DNA from 2 places in the Chelatococcus sp. HY11 genome. Region 2 is predicted to be linked to the other one. Evidence: predicted binding sites of a transcription regulator. Region 2 holds the regulator's gene; the other holds the start of a gene.
The links. Region 2 encodes LexA, which represses DNA repair genes until DNA is damaged. Its sites were predicted from a motif close to TGTTCNNNNTGTGTTCNG; they were not measured.
Positions count from the first base shown of each region.

Region 1: a site for LexA is predicted at 5,382-5,399, ahead of KIO74_RS11820 (DNA recombination protein RmuC). Genes of this name have one in related genera too.

Region 1 is NZ_JAHBRX010000001.1:2,573,993-2,589,743, reverse strand. It holds gene truA (tRNA pseudouridine(38-40) synthase TruA) at 1-557, opposite strand, end outside; gene fmt (methionyl-tRNA formyltransferase) at 559-1,491, opposite strand; gene KIO74_RS11845 (DUF6968 family protein) at 1,643-1,975, opposite strand; gene KIO74_RS11840 (metal/formaldehyde-sensitive transcriptional repressor) at 2,158-2,448, shown strand; gene KIO74_RS11835 (S-(hydroxymethyl)glutathione dehydrogenase/class III alcohol dehydrogenase) at 2,530-3,642, shown strand; gene fghA (S-formylglutathione hydrolase) at 3,655-4,500, shown strand; gene KIO74_RS11825 (peptide deformylase) at 4,751-5,272, opposite strand; gene KIO74_RS11820 (DNA recombination protein RmuC) at 5,430-6,584, shown strand; gene KIO74_RS11815 (prephenate/arogenate dehydrogenase family protein) at 6,596-7,552, opposite strand; gene hisC (histidinol-phosphate transaminase) at 7,545-8,657, opposite strand; gene KIO74_RS11805 (chorismate mutase) at 8,706-9,605, opposite strand; gene metX (homoserine O-acetyltransferase MetX) at 9,937-11,106, shown strand; gene metW (methionine biosynthesis protein MetW) at 11,169-11,789, shown strand; gene KIO74_RS11790 (site-specific tyrosine recombinase XerD) at 11,965-12,948, opposite strand; gene KIO74_RS11785 (histidine kinase) at 12,954-13,097, opposite strand; gene KIO74_RS11780 (shikimate kinase) at 13,196-13,798, shown strand; gene aroB (3-dehydroquinate synthase) at 13,795-14,931, shown strand; gene recR (recombination mediator RecR) at 15,002-15,604, opposite strand.
Region 2 is NZ_JAHBRX010000001.1:1,119,894-1,135,644, reverse strand. It holds gene lpxA (acyl-ACP--UDP-N-acetylglucosamine O-acyltransferase) at 1-673, shown strand, start outside; gene KIO74_RS05370 (LpxI family protein) at 652-1,572, shown strand; gene lpxB (lipid-A-disaccharide synthase) at 1,707-2,882, shown strand; gene gltA (citrate synthase) at 2,954-4,246, opposite strand; gene gltX (glutamate--tRNA ligase) at 4,619-6,040, opposite strand; gene KIO74_RS05350 (ComEC/Rec2 family competence protein) at 6,379-8,712, shown strand; gene lexA (transcriptional repressor LexA) at 8,690-9,391, opposite strand; gene KIO74_RS05340 (ABC transporter permease) at 9,890-10,807, shown strand; gene KIO74_RS05335 (ABC transporter permease) at 10,817-11,722, shown strand; gene KIO74_RS05330 (tautomerase family protein) at 11,730-11,978, shown strand; gene KIO74_RS05325 (tautomerase family protein) at 12,313-12,528, shown strand; gene KIO74_RS05320 (tautomerase family protein) at 12,571-12,789, shown strand; gene KIO74_RS05315 (ABC transporter substrate-binding protein) at 12,848-14,362, opposite strand; gene KIO74_RS05310 (cupin domain-containing protein) at 14,406-15,086, shown strand; gene KIO74_RS05305 (dipeptidase) at 15,184-15,751, shown strand, end outside.

The sequences.
Region 1 (15,751 bases), 1.5 Mb from region 2:
AAGACACGGATCTCGTCGCCGATCCGCTCGACATCCAGCCGGTCGAGCGTGCGGATGGGGCTCTTGGCCTGGCAATCCGCCGCGCGGAACGTCGTGAAATCGTGCCGGCCGAGCAGCGTCTGGGCTGCCGCATGCATGGCATCGGCGTCGAGCTGGCGCGGGACGTGCCACACCCGGCCGATCTCGATCGCCGGCGGCGGGCGTCGGTTGAGGATGCGGTAGAGATAGTGGCGCTTAACTGCCGAATGGCGGGCATCGAAATCCTCGCCCACAACCTCGGCGGACAGGATCGCCACGGGCTCCGGCTTCAGATGCGCGTTGGTGGCGTCGCGCACCGTGTCCGTCCGCCAGGCCTTGTCGAGGTCGACATGCACCACTTGATGGGTCGCATGCACGCCGGCGTCGGTGCGCCCGGCGCATTGCACGCGCGCGGCATGGCCGGCGAAGCGCGCGATCGCCTCCTCGACGGCCTGCTGAACCGCGCGGCCGTTGTCCTGCCACTGCCAGCCGCAATAGGCGCGGCCGTCATATTCCACGACGAGCTTGTAGCGCGGCATGTCAGGCGAGCACCGTGCCGGGCGCGAGCCGTGCGCCGCGCAGGAAATCGTCGGCGTTCATGACACCCTTGCCGGCGCGCTGCACCTGCAGCAGCCGAAGAGCGCCCTCGCCACAGGCGACGGTGAACTGGCCGTCGAGCAACGTGCCGGCTGCGCCTTGTCCCTCGGCGGGCGTGCTGCGCAGGGCGCGCACCCGCTCACGGCCCTTGCCGAGATCGATCTCGAAGAAGGCGCTCGGGAAGGGTGAGAGGCCCCGGATCTGATTATGCAATGCGCTGGCGGACCGCGACCAGTCGATGCGGGCCTCCTCGTTGGTGATCTTCCTGGCATAGGTGACGCCGTCGTCCGGCTGCGGCACGAAGCTGAGCGCGCCGCGGGAGAGCGCGGCGAGCGCCCGCGCCATCAGGTCGGCGCCAAGGCGCGACAGGTTGTCGTGCAATTCGCCGGCAGTCGTCTGCGGGCCGATGGTGACGCGCTCCACCATGGCGACAGGGCCGGTGTCGAGCCCTTCCTCCATCTTCATCACGGCGACGCCCGTCTCCGCATCGCCCGCCATGATGGCGCGCTGGATGGGGGCCGCGCCGCGCCAGCGCGGCAGCAGCGAGGCATGCAGGTTGAGACAGCCCAGTTCCGGCGCGTCCAGGATCGCCTTGGGCAGGAGCATGCCATAAGCCACCACCACGGCGGCGTCCGCTTCGAGGGAGGCGAAGGTCTCAGCCGCCTCGTCCGTGCGCAGGGTCTTCGGCGTGAAGACCGGGATGCCGAAGCGTTCGGCCATGGCATGGACGGGGGAGGGGCGTTCGGCCAGCCCCCGCCCGCTCTGCGCGGGTGCGCGGGTATACACCGCGACGACCTCGTGTCCCTGGCCGATGATCTCGGCGAGGACCGGCACGGCGAAATCGGGCGTGCCCATGAAGACGATGCGCAGCGACATTGGTGTGACTCGGCGTGACGGGTGGCGACCTTGAGGCCTTGATGGCTCCGGGGGGCTTTTAGCGGATGCGAGGGGAGAAGGGAAATCGGGTCTTTCCACCCAAGGACATCGGACGCAAGCCGTCGTCGCGAGCGTCCTTTCTCCCTGGTGGTCAGAAGAACTTGGCGTCGTCGCCTTGCAGCAGGTCGCGGATGCCTGCCGGAACCGGGAAGCCGTAGCCGCCGCCCGGGGTCTCAGTCGTCAGCCTGCCGGACTGATGATAGCTGCTCGTATAAATGTCGGCGCCGATCATCTGTAGCGCGAGCACGAGCGCCTGCACGGAATCAGCGCCGCCGGCCCGGCCGTTCTGCTGCCCCTCGGGCCAAGCGATCTGGTAGCGGCACATCCAGGATGTCTCGTCCCGCTCAGGCGCGAAGATGCGGATGGGTATGTGGTGCTCTCCATCGGGATTGCGAAGACGTAATGTCCGCTCTGCTATGACCATAGAATCCTCAGTAATTTAATGGAGGTATCGGACGTCCGGCTAGACAAGCTGCTGTACAGCAGCCTGGGAACGGGACCCGGAACTCCAGCAGGCCTCGACGGTCTCGCCGTCACCAGCTTGACATACTCCCATGGAGTATAATAGTCCGGGGCGGAATACTCGTCTCCAGTATGTGGAATGCCATGCCCCATTCACCGGACGACAAGAAGCGCGCCATCAACCGTCTCCGCCGGATCAAGGGTCAGGCGGAGGCATTGGAGCTTGCGGTGGCGCAGGGGGCCGATTGCGGCGCCCTTCTCCAGCAGATCGCCGCGCTGCGCGGCGCCGCGACCGGCTTGATGGCCGAGGTGCTGGAAAGCCACCTGCGCGAGACCTTTCTGGAGGCCGGGCGCGGCGGGGGCACAACCGAGCCCGTCGATGGCGAGGCCGAGATCGACGGGATCATGCGCATCATACGCTCTTATCTGAAATAATGGCTTCACCCGATCAGGCCTAACGGGTCGGGAAGCCGGAACGATCTTTGCGGACTATCCTCAGGGAAGAAGGAACAGGACATGAAAAGCCGCGCAGCCGTTGCCTGGGAGGCCAACAAGCCGCTCACCATCGAGACCGTCGAGATCGGCGGCCCGAAGCCTGGCGAAGTGCTGATCGAGGTGATGGCGACCGGCGTCTGCCACACCGACGCCTACACGCTCTCCGGCCTCGATTCCGAGGGCAAATTCCCAGCGATCCTCGGCCACGAGGGCGCGGGCATCGTGCGGGAGGTCGGCGCCGGGGTCACGTCGGTGAAGGTCGGCGATCACGTCATTCCGCTCTACACGCCGGAATGCCGCCAGTGCAAAACCTGCCTCTCGCAGCGCTCGAACCTCTGCACCTCCATCCGCTCCACCCAGGGCCAGGGGCTGATGCCGGACGGAACCTCGCGCTTTGCCTGCGATGGCGGCGAGGTGTTCCACTACATGGGCTGCTCGACCTTCTCGAACTTCACGGTGCTGCCCGACATCGCGGTCGCGAAGGTGCGCGAGGACGCGCCCTTCGACAAGATCTGCTACATCGGCTGCGGCGTCACCACGGGCATCGGCGCGGTAGTCTATACCGCCAAGGTCTGGCCGGGCGCCAATGTCGTGGTCTTCGGGCTCGGCGGCATCGGTCTCAATGTCATCCAGGGCGCGCGGATGGTGGGCGCCGACAAGATTATCGGTGTCGACCTCAACCCCGCCAAGGCCGAGATGGCCAAGAAGTTCGGCATGACCCATTTCGTCAATCCGGACGAGGTCGGCCGCGACAAGGTGGTCGAGGCGATCGTCGATCTCACCGGCGGCGGGGCCGACTTCTCCTTCGAATGCATCGGCAATGTCCACACCATGCGGCAGGCGCTCGAATGCTGTCATCGCGGCTGGGGCGAGTCGATCATCATCGGCGTGGCGCCTTCCGGCACGGAGATCGCCACGCGGCCGTTCCAGCTCGTCACCGGCCGCGTCTGGAAGGGCTCGGCCTTCGGCGGCGCGCGCGGCCGCACCGACGTGCCGAAGATCGTCGACTGGTACATGGAGGGCAAGATCAACATCGACGACCTGATCACCCACACCATGCCGCTCGATGAAATCAACACGGCCTTCGACCTGATGCATGAGGGCAAGTCCATCCGCTCCGTTGTCGTGTACTGACGGGGCCGCGTGATGACGCTCGAACTCGTCTCCAGCGCTCGCTCCTTCGGGGGCGAGCAGCGCGTCTACAAGCATCGCTCCACCGAAACCGGCACGGACATGCGCTTTTCCGCCTTCGTGCCGCCGCAGGCGGCAGCGGGCAAGGTGCCGGTTGTGTGGTTTCTCTCGGGCCTCACCTGCACCGAGGAGAACTTCACCGTGAAGGCCGGCGCCCAGCGCGTGGCGGCGGAACTCGGGCTCATGGTGATCGCACCGGACACCAGCCCGCGCGGGGAAGGCGTGCCGGATGATCCCAACGGCGCCTATGACTTCGGCCTCGGTGCGGGGTTCTATGTGGATGCCACCGTCGCGCCTTACGCGCGCAATTATCGCATGGCGAGCTATATCGCACGGGAACTGCCGGAGATCGTCGGTGCGGAACTGCCGGCCGATAGAACGCGGCAAGGCATCACCGGCCACTCCATGGGCGGGCATGGCGCCTTGACGCTCGCCCTGAAGAATCCAGGCCGGTTCAAGGCTGTGTCGGCTTTCGCGCCGATCGTCTCACCGCTGAACTGCCCGTGGGGCGAGAAGGCCTTGGGCGGTTATCTCGGCCCGGACAAGGCCGCGTGGCGCGCCTACGACTCCTGCGCCTTGATCGAGGATGGTGTGCGCGTCGCCGACATCCTGGTCGACCAGGGCATGGCGGACGGGTTCCTCGCGAACCAACTCAAGCCGGAGCTTCTTGAGGCGGCCTGCGCGAAGGCTCGCATTGCGCTGACGCTCCGCCGGCAAGAGGGGTATGATCACTCCTACTTCTTCATCGCCACCTTCATCGCCGATCACCTCAAGTGGCATGCGGAGCGGCTCAAGGCGTGAGCGCGGTGCGCCGTGAGGCGCCTCGCCGATCGGGATGGCCGGGAACAAGCCCGGCCATGACAAAGAGGCCATGACAAAGACAAGGGAAAGCGTTCTCTGAAGGGATGTCATCCCCGGCGGCGTAGCGCCGGGAAGGGGATCCAAGACCACGCGAGGCGAATTATAAGGTCCTGACAGTGTTCGTGGATTCCGGGTTCAAGCCTTCGGCTTGCACCGGAATGACCACAGCGGCACCGACCGTCAGGCGGCTTCAGCCCACCGTTTCGCGCTTGGCCGCCTTGGCGAATTTCTTCATCACGCGGTCGCGCTTCAGCTTCGACAGGTAGTCGATGAACAGAACACCGTCGAGATGGTCGATCTCGTGCTGCAGGCAGGTCGCGAGAATGCCCTCAGCCTCGATCTCCTGCGTCTTGCCATCGAGGTCCATGTAGCGCACGCGGATCTTCGCCGGGCGCTCCACTTCCTCATAATAGTCGGGAATCGAGAGGCAGCCTTCCTCATGAATGCTGAACTCCTCGTCCGATTCCCATGTGATCTCGGGGTTGATCACGACCATCGGCGCGCGCGGCTCATCCTTGCCGGCGACGTCGATGACGAGCAGACGCTTCATGATCCCGATCTGCACCGCGGCCAAGCCGATGCCCGGCGCGTCATACATCGTGTCCAGCATGTCGGCGGCGAGCGTGCGGATCTCGTCGGTGATCTCCGTCACGGGCTCGGAGGCGGTCTTGAGACGCTGGTCTGGGATAAGGACGATAGGTTTGATAGCCATGGTGCAGACTTGCGAGGGCCTTTTTTACAGGAGGCTGCGGACAAAGCTGTCGAGGCCGGAAAACGACAGCGTAACAGCCACATAATCACTTGCGCCGCAAGGGTCAATGTGTTCTTCTTTTGTTCGCATTGATGTCGAGGCGAGTCCCAGTTCCGCGATGAATCAGACCCTGTTTAACCTGGCAGGATATCCGCTCACCGCGGGTGAAGTCATTGTCGGCGCGGCGGGCGCGGCCGTTGTCATTTTGCTTTTGCTCGCCGTTTTCTTGGCGCGCACCAACCGCGAGCGCCGCGTCGAGGCCGCCGAGGCGGCGGAGCGAGCGCGGGAAATGGACGACAAGGTCGCGGAACTCAATCGTATCCAGGCGGAGATGACAGGCCGGCTGCAGACGATCGCCGAGATCTTCGGGTCCCGCCAGCAGGATTTCGCCCGCTTCGTCGCCGAGCGGCTGGACGGCCTCCAGCATCGCGTGGGCCAGGGGCTCGAGGTTTCGTCGCGGACGACGGGTGAGCATATCGCGCGCCTCAACGAGCGTCTTGCGGTGATCGACGCGGCCCAGAAGAACCTCACCAATCTGACCGGCGAGGTGGTCGGCCTCAAGGATATCCTCGCCAACAAGCAGGCGCGCGGCGCCTACGGCCAGGGCCGCATGGAGGCGATTGTCCGGGATGGCCTGCCCGCAGGGCACTATGCCTTCCAGGCGACACTGCGCAACGGCCGCCGGCCGGACTGCCTCATCCGCCTGCCGGGCGATCACCCCCTCGTCATCGATGCCAAGTTTCCGCTGGAGAGCTTTCTCGCTTTCCGTGGTGGCACGAACGACGAGATGCGCCGCGCCGCAGCGGCGCGGGTCAAGGCCGACGTCGCCACCCATGTGAAGGACATTGCCGAGAAGTATCTCGTGCCCGGCGAGACGCAGGATCTGGCGCTGCTGTTCGTGCCGTCGGAGGCGATCTATGCCGACCTGCAGGAACATTTCGAGGATGTGGTGGCGCGCGCGCATCGGGCCCGGGTGATCATCGTTTCGCCGTCGCTTCTCGCGCTCGCCATCCAGGTCATGCAGTCACTGGTGCGGGACGCGCGCATGCGGGAGGAGGCCGAGACCATCCAGCTCGAAGTGCGCCGCATCCTGGAGGACGTCGTCCGGCTGCGCGACCGGGTCGAGAAACTCGATACGCATTTCCGGCAGGCGCAGGAGGATGTGGCGCAGATCCGCACGTCGACGGACAAGATCGTCAAGCGCGGCGAGCGCATTGAGGCGCTCGATTTCGAGGACCGAGGTGCCTCGCAGGAGATCCGCGCCGCTGAATAAGAGTACGGCGATCAGCCGTCGTGGCTCTCGCCCTGGCGCCGGCCGAAGTCGGGCGCGGCGGTTTCCTGGCCGCTGTCGATGATGCTGCGGCGGATGGCGCGGGTGCGCGTGAACAGGTTGAACAGCGCCTCGCCGTCGCCCCAGCGGATGGCGCGCTGGAGGGCGGCCAGATCCTCGTTGAACCGGCCGAGCATTTCGAGCACGGCGTCCTTGTTGGTGAGGAACACGTCGCGCCACATGGTCGGGTCGGATGCGGCGATACGCGTGAAATCACGGAAGCCGCCGGCCGAGAACTTGATCACCTCGGACTGCGTTACGGTTTCCAGATCGGCGGCGGTGCCGACGATGTTGTAGGCGATCAGATGCGGCACGTGGCTCGTGATCGCGAGCACCAGATCATGGTGCTGCGGCGTCATGATCTCCACCTGCGCGCCCATGGCCTCCCACAGTCCCCGCGTCACCGCGACCGCTTCGGGATCGGCGCCTTCCGGCGGCGTCACGATCGACCATCGATTGTGGAAGAGGGTCGCGAAGCCCGCGTCCGGTCCCGAATGCTCGGTGCCGGCCACAGGATGCGCCGGGACGAGATGCACGCCATCGGGAAGGTGGGGCGCCACGGCGGCGACAACGGCGCCCTTCACCGAGCCGACGTCGGACACGATCGCGCCGGGCTTCAGCGCCCCGGCGATTTCGGCCGCGACCTCGCCGCAGGCACCGACGGGCACGCAGAGGATCACCATATCCGCGCCGGCGGCGGCCTCGGCGGCCGTGTCGGCGACGACATCGCCCAGCCCCAGCTCAACGAGCCGCTTTCGTACGTCAGGCGAGGCATCGCTGACGACCAGCGTGCCAGCGAGCTTGAGATGATCAACGGCGCGGGCGATGGACGATCCGATCAGCCCGAGCCCGATGATGGCAAGCCGTCCGATCAGGGGTTCGGAGCGCGGCGGGCCCAGCCGGTCAGGCATGCGCGCCCCCGAGAAAGTCCTTGAGCGCGGCGACGACACGGCGATTGGCCTCCTCGTCGCCAACGGTCATGCGCAGGGCGTTGGGCAACCCGTAGGACGCGACGGCGCGCAACACGAGCCCGCGCTTGGACAGGAAACCGTCAGCCGCCTTGGCGTCACGGCCCGCCTCGGTGGGGAAATGGATCAGGATGAAGTTGCCGACACTCGGCGTCACCTTGAGACCGAGCGCTGAGATTTCCTTCGTCAGCCAAGGCAGCCATGTCTCGTTATGCGTGATGGAGGCGGCCACATGACCCTCGTCGGCAATCGCCGCGATGCCGGCCTCTATGGCGGGCGCATTGACGTTGAAGGGACCTCGGATCCGGTTGATGGCGTCGATGACGTGGGCGGGGCCATAGACCCAGCCGAGACGCAGGGCCGCAAGCCCGTAGATCTTGGAGAAGGTGCGCACCATGACGACATTCTCGCTGGTCGACACGAGTTCGAGCCCCGAGGCATAGTCGTTGCGCCGGACATATTCGGCATAGGCCGCGTCGAGGACGAGCAGGACATGCGGCGGCAGGCCCGCATGCAGGCGCTTCACCTCGTCGAACGGCAGATAGGTGCCCGTCGGATTGTTGGGATTGGCGAGGAAGACCACCTTGGTGCGCGGCGTCACGCAGGCTAGAAGAGCGTCGACGCTCGCGGTCAGCTCCGTCTCCTTGGCGACGACAGGCGTGCCGCCCGCGGCAATGATGGCGATCTTGTAGACCAGGAAGCCATATTCGGAATAGACGCCCTCGTCGCCGGGGCCGATATAGGCGTGTGTCAGGAGATTGAGGATATCGTCGGAGCCGGCGCCGCAGACGATGCGGGCGGGATCAAGGCCAAATCTGGCGCCGATCGCCTCCCGGAGGCGGGTGGCGGCTCCATCGGGGTAATGCTCAAGGGTCGCCGCCGCCTGCTTATAGGCCTCGATGGCTGTCTTGCTCGGTCCCAGCGGCGTCTCATTCGACGACAGCTTGTAGACCTTGTCGACGCCCGTGACGCTGCTCTTGCCCGGCACGTAGGCATCGATCGACAGAATTCCGGCCCGCGGGACGGGACGATCGGCCACAAGACCCATGATAAGACACTCCGGATAAAGGACGAACGGAGACCGCGCGGCGGGAGGTCAGCCCCCCATGCCCGGCCTATCGAGCACGAAAACCTCGGCGTGGCTTCCGATTTCACTGAGGTCGATGCGCCCCAGACGCTCCGCCGTCAAGGCCTTATCAAGGGCCTCCAGCGTCACGGTGCCGGGAACGGAGACGAGAAGCGACAATCCATCGCGGACGCCGGCCGATCCGAGAACCTGCCCGCCGAGCCGGACGATCGCGATACGCGCTTCCTCCCGCCATCGCTCGACGGTTGCCGCGACAAGCCGCACTTCACTTGAGCCGCCGTCCGTCAGCGGTTGTGCGATGACGAAAACCGGCGTTGCGGCCGGATGCTGCGGCCGGTCGATGAAAGGCAGCCGCGCGATGATCTTCGGGGCGCCGGGACCGGTGAGGCCGGTCCACCAGGGGCCGGATGCGGCGGCGCCGTCCGGCCGGAAGATGCCGAGATCGCCGTTGGAATCCGCAACGGCGCGGATGACGGCTTCCGCGCTGGTATGGGCGATATAAGGAACGGTGAAGCCGAAATGAAATCGCGCGGAATCCCGCATGGGTCCATCGCCGCCGGAGATGTCGGCATGTACGCTGTAAGGCGCCTGGACATAGGTGAAGGTGCCGATGATGACACGCCAGATGCTCTCCGCCGTGTCGAGCGGCAGGATGCCACGATGCCGCTCCGCGAGCCTGCGCATCATGGCGGCCTCCCGGGCAGGCCGAAAGGCCGAGCCCGGACCCTGCGTGCGCTTGAACGCGATCAGCCGGTCGATGATGTCGCCGCGCTCCATCAGGAGTGCATGCATGGCCGCGTCAATGCGATCGATGTCCGCGCGCAGAACGTTGAGGTCGACGGGCGGGACGGACGAAGGCGTGGAGGAAGCGGGAGCGCTGTCTGCGGATTGTGTCACCGAATTGGCCATACGCGTGCGTTCCGTTCCCAAAAACGTTGTGGCAATCTGGCCCAGTGGGCATTTCAAGTGGAACACTTTTAAGGTGCGGCGGCACGAACGCAAGTGAGTGTAAGGCTCTGAGTGAAAGGCCTTGGCTGGCCGTCCATCTGGCCCGTGCCCGTCTGGAGGACGCGCTCCATCTCTTGCTGCGAGCGCTTACTTTTCTGGCAGGACTCGCTTTTCTGGCAGGACTCGCTTTTCCTACAACACTGTTGCCGAGCCGGGTCTGTGTTCGATATAACGAACGCGGCCTGTTGATTGCGCTCATGCCGTTTCAGGTGGAAAAGGGTTTAACAGTCTCATGTTGGTTAGTGCTGACACTGCCCCAGTTCCCGCTTCGCAGGTCGATGAACCGGACAGTCTTGTCGCGCGCTTTGGGCTCGACAAGCCATTGGTTCTCGACAGCGGCGCCACATTGGCACCCTGGCAGATCGCCTATCAGTCTTACGGCACGTTGAACGCCGACCGCTCGAACGCCATCCTGATCTGCCATGCGCTGACCGGCGACCAGCATGTGGCGAACCGCAACCCCATCACCGGCAAGCCCGGCTGGTGGGAGACGAGTGTCGGCCCCGGTCTTCCTATCGACACGAACCGGTTCTTCGTCCTGTGTTCGAATGTCGTGGGCAGCTGTCTCGGCACGACCGGACCGGCGTCCCTCAATACGGCGACCGGCGAGCCCTGGGGGCTCAGCTTCCCGCTGGTGACGATCCGCGACATGGTGCGCGCGCAAGCCATGCTGCTGGACCATCTCGGCATCGTGCAGCTGTTCGCCGTTGTCGGGGGATCCATGGGCGGCATGCAGACGCTGCAATGGGCGGCGAGCTATCCGGAGCGGGTCTTCGCGGCCATGCCGATCGCCACCGGCCCCATCCATTCCGCGCAGAACATCGCCTTCCACGAGGTCGGGCGCCAGGCCATCATGGCCGATCCGGACTGGCGCGGTGGCCACTACCTGCAGGCGGGGGTTCGCCCGGCCAAAGGCCTCGCCGTGGCGCGCATGGGCGCGCATATCACTTATCTCTCCGAAGCCGCGCTCCACCGCAAGTTCGGGCGCCGGCTGCAGGATCGCGATGCGCCGACCTTTTCCTTCGATGCCGATTTCCAGGTCGAGAGCTACCTGCGCTATCAGGGCGAGAGCTTCGTCGAACGCTTCGACGCCAACAGCTACCTCTATATCACGCGGGCCATGGACTATTTCGACTTGGCCGCCGATCACGGCGGCGTGCTGGCCAACGCCTTTCGTGGCACGAAAACCCGCTTCTGCGTGGCGTCGTTCTCATCGGACTGGCTGTTTCCGACCCCGAATTCACGCGCGATCGTGCACGCGCTCAATGCGGCCGCCGCTTCCGTGAGCTTTGTCGAGATCGAGAGCGACAAGGGTCACGATGCCTTCCTTCTCGATGAACCCGTGTTTTTCGCCACCATGCGTGGCTTCCTCGATTCCGCCGCGCGTGCCCGCGGGCTTTAGAGCGATTCCCCAAAAACGTGCAGCGGATACCCGTCCGCCCCGAAAGGTTCTTCCCCTTGGCGATTGAAGATCCCTCCACGACGCAACGCGTCGATCTGCTGCTGATGGCCGAGATGGTCGATCGCGGCGCACGTGTGCTCGATGTCGGCTGTGGCGACGGAACGCTGTTGTCCTTGCTCGCTGAACGGCGCGAAGTGGACGGCCGGGGCATCGAGCTGTCACGCGAGGGCGTCAACCAATGCGTGGCGCGCGGTTTGTCGGTCGTCCAGGGCGACGCGGATACCGATCTGTTCGCCTATCCGGACGATGCTTTCGATTATGTCATTCTGTCCCAGACCATCCAGGCGACGCGCCGGCCGCGCGAGGTTCTGGAACACATGCTGCGCATCGGCCGCCGGGCGATCGTCTCATTCCCGAATTTCGGTCATTGGCGCGTGCGCGCCGATCTTGCCCTGTCCGGGCGGATGCCGGTGACGGACAACCTGCCCGAGACCTGGTACGACACACCGAACATCCATTTCTGCACGATCCGCGACTTCGTCGCGCTCTGCAACGAGCTCAACGTCCAGACGGAACGTGCCCTTGCCCTGAATTCCAGCGGCCAGCCGGTACGGTTCAACATGCCGTGGTGGGTGTGGAACCTGTTCGGCGAACAGGCGGTCTTCCTGCTGCGGCGGGGCTGAGCAGGTTCTGGGAGCAACGGTATTCGGCGCTTCCTCTCCCGTCGGGAAGAAGCCAGCGGCGGCAATCATCGCGTGTCATTCCCGGCGCTTCGCGCCGCCGGGGATGACACGTGACTATATTGCCTTTGCCTCTGCCGTCACAGCGGCCGTCCGCGCCTTGAAATGGCGATCGCGCTCAGTCCTGAGCCAGGGGGTGCAGGTCGCGCACCATCGCCGTGAGGCGGGCATCGAGGACGTGGGTATAGATCTGCGTCGTCGCGATATCGGCATGACCGAGAAGTTCCTGCACCACGCGCAGGTCGGCGCCGTTCTGCAGGAGATGGCTGGCGAAGGCGTGGCGCAGCACATGCGGGCTCAGGCGGTCCGGCGCGATGCCGGCGGCGATGCCGAGGTCCTTGAGATCACGCGCGAAGGCCTGGCGCGTCAGGTGCCCCTCGGCGCTGTCGGCGGGAAACAGCCAGCGCTTCTGCCGGGCGACTTCCTTGTCCGTGGCAATGAGGTCCAGATGCGCGGCGGCTGCCTTCAGCGAGGCCTCGGTCAACGGAACGAGGCGTTCCTTGTCGCCCTTGCCGCGCACGAGCAGGAAGCGCTCGCGGGTCCGGGCTGCGCTGCGTGGCAGCGAGACGAGCTCTGACACGCGCAAGCCCGTGGCATAGAGGAGTTCCAGCAGACAGGTGAGGCGCGCGGCGCGGCGGCGCTCGACAAGCGGTCTCTTCACATCGTCGATGCCTTCGCGCGCGGTGGCGAGCAACCGGTCCACCTCCTCCACGCTGAGCACCTTGGGCAGCGGCCGGCCGATCTTCGGTCCCTCGATGGTGACGGTCGGATCGTCGGCGCGCAGGCCTTCCAGATAGAGGAATTTGTGGAACTGCCGAACCACGGAGAGGCGCCGCGCCGCTGACGAGGCCTTGAGCCCGCGCGCGTGGATTTCGGCGAGAAAGGCACGGATGTCGGGTTGGGTGCAGCCTGTCGGCGTCAGACCCCCCTGCGCTAGAAAGCTGAGATAGTCGCCGAGGTCGCGCTCATAGGCCTGGAGGGTGTTGCGCGCGGCGCCCCGCTCGGCCGCGAGCATTTCAAGGAAGCGCTCGGCGAGGCCGCCCGCCAGTGGCGGCCGCCTGCTCCCGGCATCGGTCGTCTCGCCTCGCGCCTCGGCCGCCATCGTCATCACTTCTCGAACTTCGACGCCGGAACCGTTACGGTCACGGTGCGAGGCTTGGGCTCGACCATCGTTGCGAGTGCGTAGAGCCCGGCATAGCCAAGCCCTGCGAGAATTCCGATGATCATGAGGAAACGGAAGACGGTCGGCACAGCTCTCTTCAACCCATCGCGAGATTTCAGCCGAAAGTGTGGCCCTGATCAAGTTACGGGAATGACGTAAACAAAAACTCCATGATAGTGAAAGCCGTATGGACGAGTCGCGCAACATTGGGGTAACCGACCCCGAGATCGAAGCCCTGCACCGGGCGCTCAACGGGCGGTCGCTGGTCCTCATCGGCATGATGGGGGCGGGCAAGAGCACGGTGGGGCGCCGGCTGGCCACGCGGCTCAATCTCAATTTCCTCGATGCCGACCACGAGATCGAGCGCGCCGCGGGTATGACGATCCCTGAAATCTTCGCGAGCCAGGGCGAAGCACAATTTCGTGATGGTGAGCGCCGTGTCGTCGGCCGCCTGCTGAGCGAGGGGCCGCAGGTCCTGGCCACGGGGGGCGGCGCGTATATGAATGAGGAGACGCGCGCCAACATCGCCGAGGCCGGCATCTCGATCTGGCTGAAAGCGGATTTCGATGTGCTGTTTCGCCGCGTGCGCAAGCGCCCAGGTCGTCCGCTGCTGCATACGCCCGATCCTGAGGGCACGCTGCGGCGCCTGATCGACGAGCGTTACCCGACTTACGCCGGGGCCGACATCACCGTGATTTCCCGCGACGCGCCGCACGAGGCCATCGTCGAGGAAATCGTCGAGGCTTTGCGCAGTTACCTCTCGCTATCCAAAGTGGATCCCGATCGATGACCCCCGTGACACACGCCGCAGACGGTCGCGAAACCGTGCATGTTCCTCTCGGCGATCGCGCCTATGACATTCTCATCGGCCGCGGCGTGCTGACTGAGGCGGCGCCGCGTATCGCGGCGCTGGCGCCGGGCGGGGCGGCGGCCATCGTCACCGACGAAAGCGTCGGCGCGCTTTATGGCCAGCGTCTCAGCGAGGCGCTCGCCACGGCGGGTCTCCGCACGACGATCATCACGGTGCCAGCCGGTGAGGGCAGCAAGAGCTATCCTCGCCTGGTCGAGGTCTGCGAAGCGCTTCTGGCCGCTCGCATCGAGCGTGGCGATCTCGTCATCGCGCTTGGTGGCGGTGTCATCGGCGACCTCGCCGGCTTCGCGGCCTCCATTGTCCGCCGTGGCCTGCGCTTCGTACAGGTGCCGACGAGCCTCCTGGCCCAGGTCGATTCCTCGGTCGGCGGCAAGACGGGCATCAATTCAAAGCACGGCAAGAACCTGATCGGCGCCTTCCACCAGCCGAGCCTCGTCATCGCCGATACGGGGCTGCTCGACAGCCTGAGCCCGCGTGAGTTCCGTGCCGGCTATGCCGAGGTGGTGAAATATGGCCTCATCGACGATCCCGGTTTCTTCGCTTGGTGCGAAAGCAATGCCGAGGCCATCTTCGGGCCGGGACCGGCGCGCGACCATGCGGTGGCGACGAGCTGCCGTGCCAAGGCGGCCGTGGTCGTGCGCGACGAGCGGGAGGATGGCGACCGCGCCTTGCTCAATCTCGGCCACACCTTCGCCCATGCGCTGGAACGCGCCACCGGCTACGACGGCAGCCGGCTGGTGCACGGCGAGGCCGTGGCGATCGGCCTCGCGCTCGCCTTCCGCTTTTCGGCGGAGCGCGGCCTGTGTCCGCCTGATGATGCCGCGCGCGTCGCGGTTCATCTCGCCGGGCTCGGGTTGCCGACACGCCTGCAGGATGTGCCCGGCGATATCGGCACCGCCGACAGCCTCCTGGAGGCCATGGCCCAGGACAAGAAGGTCAAGCGCGGCGCGCTCACCTTCATCCTGGCGCGCGGAATCGGCCAGAGCTTCATCGCCCGCGGCGTCGAGGCCGACAGCGTGCGCGTTTTTCTGGTGAGTGAACTGGCGGATTGAGCGCGGATTGCGAGAGCTTCCGCCGGCCTCTGGTCCCGGCCACGGCCGATGGTCGTTGCCGGCGCAGCCTTCAGAACGTCGTGCGCTGGCGGATGGCTGCGGCGAGGGTGCCTTCGTCGAGATAATCGAGCTCGCCACCCACCGGCACGCCGTGGGCGAGGCGAGTGATCTTCACGGGATAGGATGACAGAAGGTCGGTGATGTAATGCGCCGTCGTCTGCCCGTCGACGGTGGCATTGAGCGCCAGCACGATCTCGGTCAGGCCCGGCTCGGCGGCGCGGGCGACGAGCCTGTCGAGGTTGAGGTCCTCGGGGCGGATGCCGTCGAGGGCCGAGATCACGCCGCCGAGGACGTGGTAGCGGGCATTGATCACGCCGGCCCGCTCAAGCGCCCAAAGGTCGGCGACATCTTCCACGACGACGAGAAGCGTCGGGTCGCGGCGGGCGTCGCAGCAGATGGTGCAGGGATCGGCGGTATCGATATTGCCGCAGGAGGTGCAGACCAGCACGCGCTCGGCCGTGACCCGCGTCGCGTCGGCGAGCGGCACGAGGAGTTGCTCCTTCTTCTTGATCAAAGTCAGCGCCGCCCGCCGCGCCGAGCGCGGCCCAAGGCCGGGCAGGCGGGCCAGCAGCTGGATCAGCCGTTCAATCTCGGGGCCGATGGGGGAGGGCATGATCTGAACCGATCGTCTGGAAACGCAATGCGGCTGCGCCGTTCTCAGCCTTTCCCCGGCGGGGAGAGGTCGGACGCGTGGCGTCCGGGAGAGGGCCATAACCGCGGTTGTAGCCCTCACCCTCTCCCTCTCCCTCGGGGGAGAGGG
Region 2 (15,751 bases):
TGTCAGCCATGCGGTTGTTGCCGGACGCACGACGATTGGTCCCAGAACCCGCATCTTCCCGTTCGCGTCCATCGGCCACCAGCCGCAGGATCTGAAATTTCGCGGCGAGGCGTCGAGCCTGACCATCGGCAGCGACTGCCTGATCCGCGAGGGCGTCACCATCAATCCGGGCACGGAGGGCGGCGGGCTCGAGACCGTCGTCGGCAACCACTGTGCGCTGCTCGCCAATTCTCATATCGGCCATGACTGCCATGTCGGTGATCATGTCGTTCTCTCCAACAACGTGATGCTCGCCGGGCATGTGACGCTCGGGGATTATGTGATCGTCGGCGGTGGCGCGGCGATCATCCAGTTTGCCCGTGTTGGCTCCCATGCCTTCGTCGGCGGCCTGTCCGGCGTGGAGAATGACGTGATCCCTTATGGGATGGCGCTCGGCAACCGTGCTCACCTCGCAGGCCTCAATATTGTAGGACTGCAGCGTCGCGGCTTCTCGCGGGAGGATATTCATAGCCTCCGGCGCGCCTATCGTCTTCTCTTCGCGGCGGAGGGCACGCTGATGGAGCGTGTCGAGGATGTCGCCGCGGAGTTCGACAAGCTCGCGGTCGTCCAGGAGGTGCTGGACTTCATCCGCGTCGGCGGGAAGCGGGCTATATGCACGCCGCGAGAGGCGTGAGCGAAACTCCGGCGCCGACCGATCTCAAGGCCGACGATGCCGGAGCACCGGTGGTTCTTCTCGCCGGGGGTGGTGCGTTACCGGATTTGCTAGCGGCTGCCCTCGAACGCCGGGGCAGGGCGGTCAGGATCTTGGCTTTTCGTGGCTTCGCGGAGCGGGCACTTGCCCGGCGCGCCGACCTGATTGTTGACCTCATCGACTACAAGCGGACGCTTGCGGCACTCAAGGCCTGGAAGCCGGCGGAAGTTGTCCTGATCGGCACCGTCACGCGGCCGAAGCCGATTGCTTTCATGGGTGCGCTGTCCGCCTATCGCAATCGTGAGGAAATTGCTGCCATCCTCGGGTCTGGCGACGATGGTCTCTTGGGCGGCGTCGTGCGCCTCATCGAGGAAGAGGGCTTTGCAGTTGCGGGCATTGATCAGCTCGCGCCGGAGCTGCTCGCTCCGCAAGGCCAACTCGGCGCTGTCGCGCCGGATTCCGACAGCTGGTCCAGCATTGCGCGTGGCCTCGCCGTGCTCGATTCCCTCTCTCCCTTCGACGTCGGCCAAGCCTCGGTCATCTGTGCGCATTGGGTCGCCGCCATCGAAGGCCCTGAGGGCACCGATGCCATGCTGCGGCGTGTGCAAAAGCTGCGCAGAGGAGCCCGCTTGCGCGCCACCCATGGCGGGGTATTGGTGAAGACAGCGAAGCGCGACCAGGATCTTCGCGTCGATCTTCCCACCATCGGTCCGCGTACCGTGGTAAGAGCGGCTGCAGCCGGCCTTCAAGGCATTGCGGTTGGGGCGAAAACGACGTTGATCGTCGAGATTGAACGCACGGTCCAGGAAGCGGATCGGCGCGGACTGTTCCTGCTCGGGGTCGATTCCCGCACGGAGCCGCCTAGAGTATCGAGCCGATAAGCGGATGCGGATTTCGGACAAATCCGGCGCCCGTTCAAATAGATAGACCGGCGCGCTCGATTCCAAGTGAGCATCCGCCGCGCAAGGGCGGTGGTCGGCGGCAAAAGCACGCGTGCGACGATCGAGGAGAAGGCATGCCCGCGCGGATATTCGTGGTCGCTGGAGAGGAATCCGGAGATCAGCTGGGGGCCAGGCTGATGCAGGCGCTCAGCCGGCGTCTTGCGCCCGATGGCGTCACGTTCACAGGTGTCGGTGGGCGGGCCATGGAGGCTGAGGGACTGAAGAGCCTCTTCCCCATGTCGGATATAGCGGTCATGGGCTTCGCCGCGGTCATTGCCCGGCTGCCGACCTTGATCAACCGCATCAAGACGACCGCGGACGCCATTATCGCTCAACGGCCTGATATGGTCGTCATCATTGACAGCCCGGATTTCACGCACCGTGTCGCGCGGCGAGTCAAGGCGGCCCTGCCCGATCTGCCGGTGGTGGATTATGTCAGTCCCACCGTCTGGGCGTGGCGGCCCGGGAGGGCGCGCAAGATGCGCTCCTATGTCGATCATGTACTGGCGCTGCTGCCTTTCGAGCCGGCCGCGCATGCCCGCCTCGGCGGTCCGCCCTGCACCTACGTCGGCCATCCCTTGATCGAGCGTCTCGACGCGCTGCGTCCGGGGCCTGGTGAGCGGAGCGAGCCGCCCTATAATGATCGGCCGCCGACCGTGCTCGTTCTGCCGGGCAGCCGACGCTCCGAGGTTACGCGCCTGATGCCCGTCCTGGGCGAAACGGTGGCTGCCGTTTCGGCGAGGCTCAGCGGCCATGTGCAGTGGGTGCTGCCGGCGGTGCCTCATGTCGCGCCGCTGATCGAGCAGGGGCTCGCGTCCTGGCCTATCAGACCCACGGTCGTCAGTGGCGAGGAAGCCAAATATGCGGCGTTCCGCTCCGCGACTGCCGCACTTGCCGCATCCGGAACAGTCACGCTCGAACTCGCCCTGGCACGTATCCCGACAGTTGTAGCCTACAAGGTCTCGCGGCTTGAGGTGCAAGTGCGCCATTTCATCATCGTCGAGCACGCAAGCCTGCCCAATATCATTCTCGATGAGCCCGCCGTGCCCGAATTCCTGCAATGGAACTGCACTGTCGATAACCTCGCGGGGGCGCTTCTGCCTCTGATGTCGGCGTCTCCGGAACGCGCGGCCCAGCTCGCTGCGTTCGATCGCGTGGAAGCAGCCATGAGCATCGGCGCGTCTCGACCGAGCGACAGGGCTGCCGAAGTCATCACCGATGAGTTGCGCGTGCGCCGACTGCCAGTTTGATCGGTGTCTGAGCCGAGCAACAAAAAAGGGGCCTGAATGCCCCTTTTTCATGTCGTCAATGCGTTCCAAACTCAGGAACGCTGCGCCATCGGCATGTAGTCGCGCTGGGGCGCGCCGATATAGAGCTGGCGCGGACGGCCGATCTTCTGGGACGGATCCTCGATCATTTCCTTCCACTGGGCGATCCAGCCAACGGTGCGGGCCAGCGCGAAGAGCACCGTGAACATCGACACCGGGAAGCCGAGCGCCTTCAGCGTGATGCCCGAGTAGAAATCGATGTTGGGATAGAGCTTCTTCTCGATGAAGTATTCGTCATGCAGCGCGATGCGCTCCAGTTCGAGCGCGACGTCGAGCAGCGGATCGTCCTTGATCCCGAGCTCGTTGAGCACCTCGTGCGTCGTGCGCTGCATGATCTTGGCGCGCGGATCGTAGTTCTTGTAGACGCGGTGGCCGAAGCCCATGAGACGGAACGGATCGTTCTTGTCCTTGGCCTTGGCGATGAACTGCGGGATGCGATCGGGCGTGCCGATCTCGGCCAGCATCTTGAGGGCGGCTTCGTTCGCGCCGCCATGGGCGGGCCCCCACAGGCAAGCGATGCCGGCGGCGATGCAGGCGAAGGGATTGGCCCCCGACGAGCCGGCGAGGCGAACGGTCGAAGTCGAGGCGTTCTGCTCATGGTCGGCATGCAGGATGAAGATGCGGTCAAGCGCGCGCGCCAGGACCGGATTGACCACATATTCCTCGCAAGGCACGCCGAAGCACATGCGCAGGAAGTTGGACGTGTAATCGAGATCGTTCTTCGGGTACACGAACGGCTGACCGACCGAGTATTTATAGGCCATGGCGGCCAGTGTCGGCATCTTGGCGATCATCCGCATGGACGCGATCATGCGCTGCTGCGGATCGGAGATATCGGTCGAGTCGTGGTAGAAGGCCGAAAGAGCACCGACAGACGCCACCATCACGGCCATCGGATGCGCATCGCGGCGAAAGCCCTGGAAGAAGCGGTTCATCTGATCGTGAACCATGGTGTGGCGGGTCACCACATAGTCGAATTCCGCCTTTTGGCTCGCCGTCGGCAGTTCCCCATAGAGCAGGAGATAACAGGTCTCCAGGAAGTCGCCGTGCTCGGCGAGCTGCTCGATCGGGAAGCCACGGTAGAGGAGAATCCCCTCGTCGCCATCGATATAGGTGATGGCGGATTCGCAACTCGCCGTAGACGAGAAGCCCGGATCGTAGGTGAACATCCCGCTATGCTTGTACAAGGCACCGATATCGGCGACGCTCGGGCCTATCGTACCATCCTTCACCGGAAGGTCGATGCCCTTTCCGTCAACAGTCAAGGTGATTGCCTTGTCGCTCATGGATATATCCTTCTGCTCAAACGCAGCGAAGCCGTCACAGCCAGACCGCATGCATGAGCTTGAGGAAATTGCCCAAACTCAGGAATGGGTTTGATTCCAAAAAGTTAGCGCAGGAAAGGTCGTGTCATGCGACGATCACGTTCAATCTCATGCCCTTGCCCATGAAAATCAAAAAAGCTCAACGGCAATGAAAGTCGAGCCGTTCATGCCTCACCTTGGTGAGTCGCCGGCCCATTTTGGATCTGCAATTGACTCTGCGCGATAAGAAATCGCGCGGAATCAATGGCTTGATGCCAGTATCCATCGAGATCCCAGCCCGCCCCGAACATGCTCTAGCCCATCCACGACCATCGTTCAAGCGGCCGGAATGGCTCAGGGCAGCTGATCGCGGATACGGCCTAAACTTTCATCACGTCCGAGTACTGTCATGACATCGAACAGGCCGGGAGAGGTGCCGCGGCCGGTGAGGGCTGCACGCAACGGTTGCGCTAGCTGGCCAAGTTTCAACCCGGCTTCGGTCGCGGTAGCTCTCACTGCGGCCTCGGTCGTCTCGTTGCTCCAGTCATTGATCCCTTCAAGGGCAGGGAGCACCAGAGCAAGCCGATCCCGGCCGTCCGCGTTGAGAAGGGCTGTCGCCTTGTCATCGCAGGCCAGGGGGCGTGATGCGTAGAGGAATGAAGCGCTGTCAAGAAGTTCGACCAGAGTCTTGGCACGCTCCTTGAGGCCGGGCATCGCGGCGAGCAGCTTTTCACGCAGACTGGGCGGCAAGGTTGGCCCGAGGCCACGCGCCGGACCGAGTTCAGGCAGAATATCTTCCAGCGCCCGGACCAGCATCTCGTCGTCGGCACTGCGCATGTAATGGCCGTTGAGATTCTCCAGCTTCGCAAAGTCGAAGCGGGCCGGAGAGCGCCCGATGGAGCCGAGATCAAAGGCCGCGATCATCTCCTCGGTCGAAAAGATCTCCTGATCGCCATGGCTCCAGCCGAGGCGCACAAGATAGTTGCGCAACGCCGTCGGGAGATAGCCCATCGAGCGATAGGCGTCGATGCCGAGAGCACCGTGACGCTTCGAGAGCTTGGCGCCGTCCGGACCATGAATCAGGGGGATATGCGCCATGATGGGCACGTCCCAGCCGAGCGCCTCATAAATCTGCTTCTGCCGCGCGGCGTTGGTGAGATGGTCGTCACCGCGGATAATGTGGGTGACGCCCATGTCATGATCATCCACGATGACCGCGAGCATGTAGGTCGGCGTGCCGTCGGAGCGCAGCAGAACGAGATCGTCCAGATCCTTGTTCTGCCACGTGACGCGACCCTGCACCTGATCCTCGATCACCGTCTCGCCTTCGGTCGGTGCGCGCAGACGGATGACCGGCTTCACGCCGGCCGGCGCCTCCGAGGACGGGCGATCACGCCAACGCCCGTCATAACGCAACGGCCGCCCTTCACGCCGTGCCTCCTCGCGCATGGCTTCGAGCTCTTGAGGCGTCGCATAGCAATAATAGGCGCGTCCGCGCGCGAGCAGCTCCTCGGCGACCTCGCGATGCCGCGCCGCGCGGGAGAACTGGTGAATGGCATCACCATCCCAGTCGAGCCCAAGCCAACTCAGGCCGTCGAGGATGGCGGCGATGGCCGCTTCCGTGGAGCGTTCGCGATCGGTATCCTCGATTCTCAGCAGCATCTTGCCGCCATTCCGGCGGGCATAGAGCCAGTTGAACAGGGCCGTGCGGGCGCCCCCAATATGAAGGAAGCCCGTTGGCGAAGGCGCGAAACGCGTAACGACGGTTCCGGTCATCTCAGATATGTGCTCTCTTGTGCCAAAGCGATGGCCGTGACGGTTCAAGGTCGCTTCCGTCCACGGTCGGGCGTCGTTTAGCATGATGCTCAGCCCGGGGTAAGAAGCTCTTTCCGCCACGAAAGGCCGTCGTTCACCGGTTTGCTTTTTGGCTCAGCTGGTCGCGGTCGATTTGGTGCGGCGTCTCCGGGAATATGTTTCATGGTCCGGCGCTTTCAAGCCCGGCGCGCTTTCGCCTGCCGATCACGTGATTGTTCGTTCTTTGCGTTTCGCGTTTCAGAACCACTCCATTGCAACCTGGCCGCGACCCGGTCCGTCATTCAGGGTATTCCGCCCGCATGGCCCGCCAGAAGAGCCGCGCGATTACCGTCGTCGATGACGGCAGACCATCACGCCTTGCCGCCTGGGGCCTGCTGCCGGGATGGCATAGTCTCGTCACCGGCGGGGCGCGTGGTGGCGCTCGGGATCTCCTTGTTCTGGAGGCCGAGCGGCGGCGCGCCTTCCTGTGGCTGCCCGTCGCGTTTGGTTGCGGCATCATTCTCTACTTTCTCGCCGACGCGGAGCCTTCCCTGTGGCCGTCGGCGATTGGAACGGGTGTCGCGGCTCTCGTTGCTGCGGTCACGGGCCGCCATCGCCGCCTCGCCGGTGTGGCCATCGCCGTTGCGGCCGTCATGGCGGGGTTTGCGGCGGCGACATGGCGAACGCGCAGCGTGGCCGCGCCGGTGCTCGTCCGGCCGATGATCGCCAAGCTTGGCGGGCTTGTTCTCAGCGTAGAGGAGCGCCCGGCGGGCCCCCGCATCGTCGTCAGGGTCGCAAGCCTTGGATCGCTCACGGCGAATGATCGCCCCGCGCAGGTGCGCGTCTCCCTTCGTCCGGGTGCGAGCGTAAAGGCGGGTGACTTCATCGAGGCGACAGCCCGCCTTCTGCCGCCACCGACAGCCGCGCGCCCTGGCGGCTATGACTTCGCCAGGGATGCCTTCTTCGCCGAACTTGGGGCGGTGGGCTCGCTCGTCGGAAAGGTGACGGTCCGGGCGCCGCCCGAGGCGCCGGACATCTGGACCGCGTTGACCATTGCGAATGACGTCGCCCGCAATACCCTGACGGAGCGTATCGCCAAAGCCTCCGGAGGGCAGGAGGGGGCGCTGGCGGCAGCGCTTGTCACGGGCAAGCGCGGATTGATCACGGAGGAGGTCAACGATGCCCTGCGCGCGGCCGGCATCTATCATATCGTGTCGATCTCCGGCCTCCATATGGCACTCGCGGCCGGCAGTCTGTTCTGGGCGGCGCGAGCGCTTCTGTCGCTTTGGCCGGCGATCGCGCTTGCCTGGCCGGTGAAGAAGATGGCCGCCGTCATCGGGATGCTCGGTGCCACGGCCTACTGTCTGTTCTCCGGCGCCGAGGTGGCCACCCAGCGCTCCCTTGTGATGACCATCGTCATGATGGGCGCGATCCTGATCGACCGGCCAGCCCTCTCCATGCGCAATCTCGCCCTGTCGGCGCTCATCTGCCTCGCCCTGCGCCCGGAAGCCCTGTTGGGCCCGAGTTTCCAGATGTCCTTCGCAGCGGTCGCCGGGATGATCGCCTTCACTGTGAGGCCCTCGGGGCTTCTCGCCGGTGGCGCGCCCTCATCAGACGCCTACGGCTGGATGCGGGCCGCGGGGCGATGGGCGTTTCTTCTGACGACGACCACGACGGTTGCGACCATCGCCACGGCCCCGTTCAGCGCCTATCATTTCCAGACCCTCAACCCGTTCGGCCTGCTCGGCAATGCCATGGCCTTGCCGCTGATCGAGCTCGCGGTGATGCCGCTCTCGGTGCTGGGCGTCTTTGCGTCGTTCTTTGAGCTCGATCGGCCGGTCTGGTGGCTGATCGGCCAGGCCACGGTGCCGGTGCTGGCCTCCGCCCGCGCGGTCGCCGAGCTCGAACGCTCGCGTGTCATTGTGCCTGCCTTCGATGTCGGAGCGCTCGGCGTGATGGTCATCGCCATCCTCTGGGTCACGCTATGGACGACGGCCTTGCGCTGGCTCGCCCTTCTTCCCGCGGTGATTGGGCTCGTGATGGCCCATGGCACGTCGCGTCCTGACATTTACATCGATCGCGGTGCGAGCGGCCTCGCCCTGCGCGTCTCCGACGGCCGGCTCGTCATCCTCGGCAAACCGTCGGGCTTTGTGCTGGAACAATGGTTGCGGGCCGATGGCGATGGACGCGCGATCGAGGATCCCTCCTTGCGCCACGGAACGCTCTGCGACCCGCTCGGCTGTACAGCACGCTTGAAGAGCGGTCAGGTGATCGCCTTTGTTCGTGACAAGCGCGCTTTTCCCGAAGACTGTAAACGTGCCGCTGTCATCGTCAGCCCATTGCCGGCAACGCGAACCTGCGAAGCCGGCACAATCATCGATCGGCGCGTTCTCGACAGAAGTGGCGCCATCATGCTGACGCTGGATCCCCGTGATGCAGCTTTCAACCGGACCCAGGCGCTATCGACGGCATCGCGACCATGGATCACCGGCGTGAAACCGCCGCAACCATCGGCCAGGCCCTCAGACGAGAAGACGTCAACCGTCAAGGCACCCGCCTCAAGACGTCAAAGCCTCGATCCCATCGACGCCATGCCGGACGGCCTCCCCGAGGGAGAGGAGAGGGAGCCGCTCAATAGCGACGTAGAAGACTGACGAGCTTGCCCTGGATGCGCACCCTGTCAGGCCCGAGGACACGTGTTTCATAGGCGGGATTGGCAGCCTCGAGCGCAATCGACGAGCCACGCCGGCGCAGCCGCTTCAGGGTGGCCTCCTCGTCATCGATCAGGGCAACGATAATATCCCCCGTATCGGCCATGTCCTGGCGCCGGATAACGACGGTATCACCATCGAGAATGCCCGCCTCGATCATGGAATCGCCACGCACCTCAAGGGCGAAATGTTCACCCGCGCTGAGCATTTCGACTGGAATGGCCAAAGTATTGCTACGGGACTGGATCGCTGAGATGGGCGTGCCCGCCGCGATGCGTCCCATAACGGGCACCGAAATCGTCTTTGGTGCATCGGTCTCCGTGGCAGGCGGAAGATTGCGCACGCGACCGAGGCCGCCCTCCACCACGCTGGGGCTGAATTTTCCCCGCGGGGCGGCTGCCATGGCATTATCTGGTAGCTTGATGACTTCGAGAGCGCGCGCCCGGTTAGGAAGCCGGCGAATAAAACCGCGTTCCTCAAGAGCAATGATGAGGCGGTGAATGCCCGATTTCGATTTCAGATCGAGCGCCTCCTTCATCTCATCGAAAGATGGGGGCACGCTCGTTTCCCGAAGCCGCTCATGGATAAAGCGAAGAAGCTCGTTTTGCTTGCGTGTCAGCATGTCGTGACCACCCCGCCTTCCGTTTTGCCAGCTTCCAACGCCATCCGGATCGATCAGTTTTGAGGAGCAATTGCACCGATTCGATACTGTGCGCCTGAACTAGGAAACAAATCATGAACGACGATAGCTGTTCTCTATGTGTTCCGCAAGCCTCAAAGCGAATGCAGAGTTTCAAGGCCGGTTTCCATGCCCGGTTTCAAGCTCGAATATCCGTGCCGAATATCCGTCCTGATCGGCTCTTTTTCCGCGAACTCTCCGGAGGCCTGTTTGGAGCCTGACCGCTTGCTCGCGACGAAGCGCCAATCGGACGGGCCTCTCTCAGACGGGCGCGGGCTTTTAAGTTTGTGAATTTTTCTGCCAAAATATCGTTTATAATGAAATTGAAGCTTGTGAATTTAAGCGCGGCCGATAAGATCAGCTCAACTTCAAATCAAAGCGGTCGCAGAATGCGATCCGTCGATCTCCCATTGGGTGCGGCGGTGGCAGGGGAACTATTGTATGGGCCGTTACATCGTGCAGCGACTCATCCTCACGATTCCGGTGCTCATCGGCATCATGCTGGTGTGCTTTTTCCTCACGCGTCTGAGTGGCGATCCGACCGATCTCATGTTGCCGACCAATGCGACTGAGGAGGCCCGGGCCGCCTTCCGGTCTGTCCACGGTCTCGACAGGCCGTTGTGGGAACAGTTTGTCACATTCTTCGCCAACGGCCTCATGGGCGATTTCGGCTCCTCGTTGCGCTTCAACCAGCCCGCGATGAGCCTTGTCTGGGAACGTCTTGGCGCGACCACCGAGCTGGCGGCGGCGACAATGGCCATGGCGCTCCTCATCGGCGTGCCGGCGGGAGTCGCCGCTGCCTATCGCCGCAATACCCCGGCCGACATCACCATTCGCGGCATCACCTTGATGGGGCAGGCGCTGCCGGGCTTCTACCTCGGCATCATCTCGATCATCGTCTTTGCCGTGTGGCTCCGGTGGCTGCCGTCCGGCGGCCGCGGATCCTGGCTCAATCTCATTCTGCCGGCAGCGACCCTTGCCTTCAATCTCGTCGCGCTGATCGCCCGTGTCACACGGTCCTGCATGCTCGATGTGCTGCGCCAGGATTACATCCGCACAGCGCGCGCCAAGGGTGCCCGGGAGCGCACGGTGCTATGGATCCACGCCCTCAGAAACGGCTTCATTCCCGTGCTGACGGTGATCGGTCTCCAGGTCGGCCTGCTGATGGGAGGTGTGGTCGTGACCGAGACGGTGTTTTCGTGGCCCGGGGTGGGGCGCCTCGCCATCCAGGCGATCTACGCGCGTGACTTTCCCGTGGTGCAGGCGGTCGTTTTCACCTTCGCCATCATATTCGTCTTCGTGAACCTCGTTGTCGATCTCCTCTACGCGGTTCTCGATCCGCGCATCAGCTACAACTGAGGCGGCGCCATGTCCTTGTCACCGCCCGTCGCTGCAGCGGAACCCGCCCCCATCGAAAGCCGCTGGCGCGGCGTCCTGAAGCGGCTCTTCGCCAAGAAAGCCGCGAAACTCAGCCTTTTCATCATCCTGATCGGCTTCCTGTTCGCGCTGGTGCCCTCGCTCCTGGCGCCGCATGACCCTTATGCCCAGGAGCTCACCCTGCGGCTGCGTCCGCCTGCGCTCATGGAGCGCGGCGTGCCGGGGTACTGGCTCGGTACAGACCAGCTCGGCCGAGATATTCTATCGCGCATCATCTACGGCGCGCGCATCACGCTCTTTGTCAGCATCTTCGCGGTTCTCGTGTCGGGCATCGCCGGCGTGGCGATGGGACTCATCGCCGGCTATTACGGCGGCAAGGCGGATGCGGTCATCCTGCGGCTGATCGACATCCAGCTCGCCTTCCCGCTGGTTCTGCTCGTCATCGCGGTTGTCGCCGTCGTCGGCCCGTCGCTCACCAATCTTATCATCATCATGGGGCTGTCAGGGTGGCCGCGTTTCGCGCGTGTGGTCCGCGGCTCAGTGCTGTCTGTCCGTAACAAGGAATTCGTGGAGGCCGCGCGCGCGATTGGCGTGAAGACGCCGCGCATCATGGTGCAACACGTCCTGCCGAACGTCCTCTCGGCGGTCATTGTTTACGCGAGCTTCGATCTCGCCCGCATGATCCTCCTGGAAGCGACGCTCAGCTTTCTCGGTCTTGGCGTGCAGCCGCCATCGCCAACATGGGGCGGCATGATCAGCGACGGCGCCAAATACATGAGCCTGTCCTGGTCGGTTTCGCTCAGTCCCGGCATCGCCATCGCGCTCCTGATCCTGGCCTTCAACATTCTCGGCGACGAGCTTCGCGACGCGCTCGACCCGCAGATTTCCGACAACTGACGTCGCGATCGATCCGGCCCGGGAGGGCTCGACCATGATCATTTCCATTCAATTCGAGAACAGCCGCAGCGACGACACCAAGAGAGCCGGCGCCAAGGCCCTGACAGAGGCGGCCGTCGAGACCCTCGGCGTCAAGCCGGAATGGGTCACCGTTCTCTACGAAAACTATGACAAGGAGAACTGGGCCATCGGAGGGGAATTGCTGCTCGACCGACATGCGGCGCGCGAGAAGGCCGCCAAAGCGCAGGAACCCTAGGTTCAATCGACATTCGGCATTCTCAGCTGTCATCGCCGGGTTCGTCCCGGCCATCCCGATGGATCGAGGCGCCTTTTCCGGTCGGGATCACCGGGACAAGCCCGGTGATGACGGTGGTATCTCTTGAGCAATACTTGAATGTCGATTGCCCCTAGAGCGGGCGTGGAATCGCGGCGAATATCAGATCAGTAACGATTCAAATCACCGAAATATCTGTATTTATTCACGGTGGACGGCCGAGCTAAAGAACATCCATATCGACAACTGGAAAAGCAAGGCAAGGCGTCATTATCAATAATCCGCAACCATCACCAGCCAGACAGGGATATAATCCATGCCCATCATCACAATTCAGTTCGACAAGGGCCGCTCCGTGGAGAAGAAGCGGGAGGTCGCGAACGCGGTGACCGACGCCATCGTGGCGACGCTCGGCGGCCAGCGCGATTGGGTCACCATCCTGTTCCGCGACTATGAGCGCACGGACTGGGCGATCGGCGGCAATCTGCAGCTCGACCGTCACGGGCCGCTGAAGCCCGGCCATCACGACTGATAACCCAATCTTCTCTCATCACGAGCAAAAGGCGTCACGACAGTGATCATCACCATCCAGATGGAAAAAGGCCGTAACGTGGATACGAAGCGGCGCGCGGCGAAGGCCTTCACCGAGGCCGCCATTGCCACCCTCGGCGCGAAGGCGGAGTGGGTGACGGTGCTTTTCGAGGACTACGAGCGCACCGACTGGGCGATTGGCGGCAATCTGCAGCTCGACCGCCACGGTCCCGGGCTCGTCACGCTCGGTAACAAGGAATAAAAGAAAAGGGCCCGGATTTTCATGTCCGGGCCTTCTCGTCATTGAATCGAGGTGTGATTTACTTCAGAGACGTATTGTAGAAGTAGAAGCGCTGGTCGCCGCTTGGCTTGAAATTCTCGAGCTTATTTGTCGTTCCGTAGAATTCGACGCCGGCGAAGAGAAAGATGATCGGCGCCTCATCATGCATGATGCGCATCGCCTTCTTGTAGATCTCATCGCGCTTGGCACGGTCGGTCTCACGCGCTCCGGCATCGATCAAGGCATCGAGTTCGGCATTCTTGATGTAGGAATAGCGATAGTCCGAACGATAGGCCGCGATCGCGAAGCCCGGATCATCGGGGACGCCAAGGCCGATCAGGCCGAGAGGGGCGAGCTCGCGGGCGATGAACTGGCGCAGAAACTCGCCGGACTCAAGCGACGTGATCTTCGTCTTCACGCCGACCTTGTCCAGCATGCCGGCGATGGCCTCGCAGAGTTCGCGATCATTCGGGTAGCGGTTCGACGGACATTTGAAGCCGACCTCGAAACCGTTGGGAAAACCGGCTTCCGCCAGCAGCGCTTTCGCCTTGGCCGGATCATAGGGGTAGTCGTCGATCGCCGGGTCGAAGCCGAGCTGGTTCTTCCGCAGGATCTGGCCATGCAGCATCCCGCCCTTGCCGAAAAAGAGGTTGTCGATGATGAGCTTCTTGTCGATGGCGTAGTTGAGCGCCTGGCGTACACGCTTGTCCTGGATCGGACCCGGGTGGGTTTCAAGCGAGGACTGCACCACCTGGAACACCCGGTAGCTGTCGACACCGATCAGCTTGAGGTCCGGGCGGGCTTCCAGTTCGATCGCCGTGGTCACCGGCAGGTTGACGGCAAGCCCATATTCACCCGTCGTAAGACCTGCCGCCCGCGCTGTATCATCCGGCACCGCCTTCCAGACGAGCCGGTCAATGCCTTCCGGCAGCTTGCCCCAGTATCCCGTGTTCTTGTCCATCACGAGCCGGTCGTCCTTGACCCACTCGGTCAATTTGAACAGTCCGGTGCCGATCGGCTTCTGGCCGAAGCCCTTGGGCCCGACCTCCGCCCAATAGGCCGGCGGCGTCACGAGCACCTGAGCCAACATCAGCTCAAGGGCGGGATAGGGATATTTAAGACGAAGGCGAACCGTATGATCGTCAACCTTCTCAGCCCCCGCGAGTCCGGTCGAATAGACCGTGTAGGCGGAGGCGATCTTGGGATCCATGAAGATGCGGAGACTATGGACTACGGCGTCCGCGTTCATCGGCTCGCCGTTGGTGAAGCTGACGCCTTTGCGCAGCTTTATGAGAATTTCCGTCTCCGATACTTTCTCGAACCCCTCAGCCAGGAGCGGTTCGATCTTGCCGCTGATCGGATTGTTGAAGAACAGCGGCTCCAGGATCGCGAAAGACGGATTGTTGGTCGACAGGGTCCCGAACAAGTCCGCCGGATCGTAGGGCTGGGCGATGGTCAGGGTCGCTGCCGCGGCGCTGCCCGACAGGGGCAATGCAGGCGTCAGGAAGGGAAGCGTCACCGCAAGCGCGAGTGCACGCAGGTTGGGGCGCATCATGTTCTCCTCGGAAGTTAAATTATGACGAGCGTATCGTTATTTTTTGAATTTACAAAAGAAAATTTCACAAATATCGTGGTGTCATCCAATTCGTTATGAAGCATCGAAGGTAACCCCCATTCCAGCTCTCGCCAGCAATTCAGCCGCCCTGGACCGCGAAACCGACATCTCCGTCGGCGACCGCATCCGTCAGCTCCGTCTGGCGCGTGGTCGTTCACTGAAGGAGGTCGCGGAGCGTGCCGGGCTGTCGATCGCCCTCATCAGCCAGATCGAGCGAGGTCTTTCCTCCGCGTCCGTGCGCGTTCTCGCGCGGCTTGCCTATGGTCTCGACGTCGATATCGCTGATCTGTTCGAGCCGCCCTTCGATGAGGGGGACAGCGAACGCCCGATCGCGCGCGTCAAGGACCGCAAGCGCATCGAACTGGCGCAGACAGGCATCACGAAGGAATTGCTTACGCCTTTTCGCCGCACGCCGCGGTTGGACATCTACATGATGACCATCGAGCCCAACGGCAAATCTGGCGACGAGAGCTTTGTCCATGAGGGCGAGGAGGCCGGCGTCATCCTGGAGGGAAGCCTTGATTTCTTCGTTGATGGGCGGCGTTACGTACTGGGGCAGGGCGATTGCTTCAGGTTCGCCAGCCAACGTCCCCACAAATACTACAACGCGGGCCCGATTCCCACGAAAGTGATGTGGGTTCTGTTTCGCAGCGACGAAAAATAGCGCCGGGACGGCTGACAGTCGTCTGCGTTTCCAGCCGAAAATTGAGGCCCGACTGACACAGGCGCAGCGGCCTATCAAGAACAGAGGGAATCCAGAGGTGTCCGAAGTGTCCCACATCGTCATAGACGGCCTGAACTGCGCATCAATGAACCGCGACCAGATGGTGCGCACCCGTGAGGGGGGTATCACGGCGCTCAACTACACGTGTCTGCCGGTGCTCGGCGACCTGGTGACCTCCCTGACGCGTCTGCAGGCCGTGCGAGACACCATCGAGGCGATGCCTGAGATCGCCTTGATCGTGTCCTCGACCGCAGACATTCGCGCGGCCCACGAGACAGGCCGGGTTGGTGTCATCCTTGGCACGCAGAACTCCACGATGGTGGAGGCCGATGTCGCGCTGCTCGGTGCCTTCCGAACGCTCGGACTGCGCATCCTGCAGCCCACCTACAACGAACAGAATGCTTTCGGTTTTGGTTCTTCTTTCGACGCGAGCACCGATCTCGGCATCACCGATGCTGGGCACGCGTGGCTCGCCGAGATGCATAAGCAGCACCTCATCGTTGACCTGTCGCATTGCGGCCCGAAGACAACCGACGACTACCTGGCGGCTGCCAAGGAGCCTGTTGTCATCAGCCATTCCAACGCCTTTGCGCTTTGCCCCAACC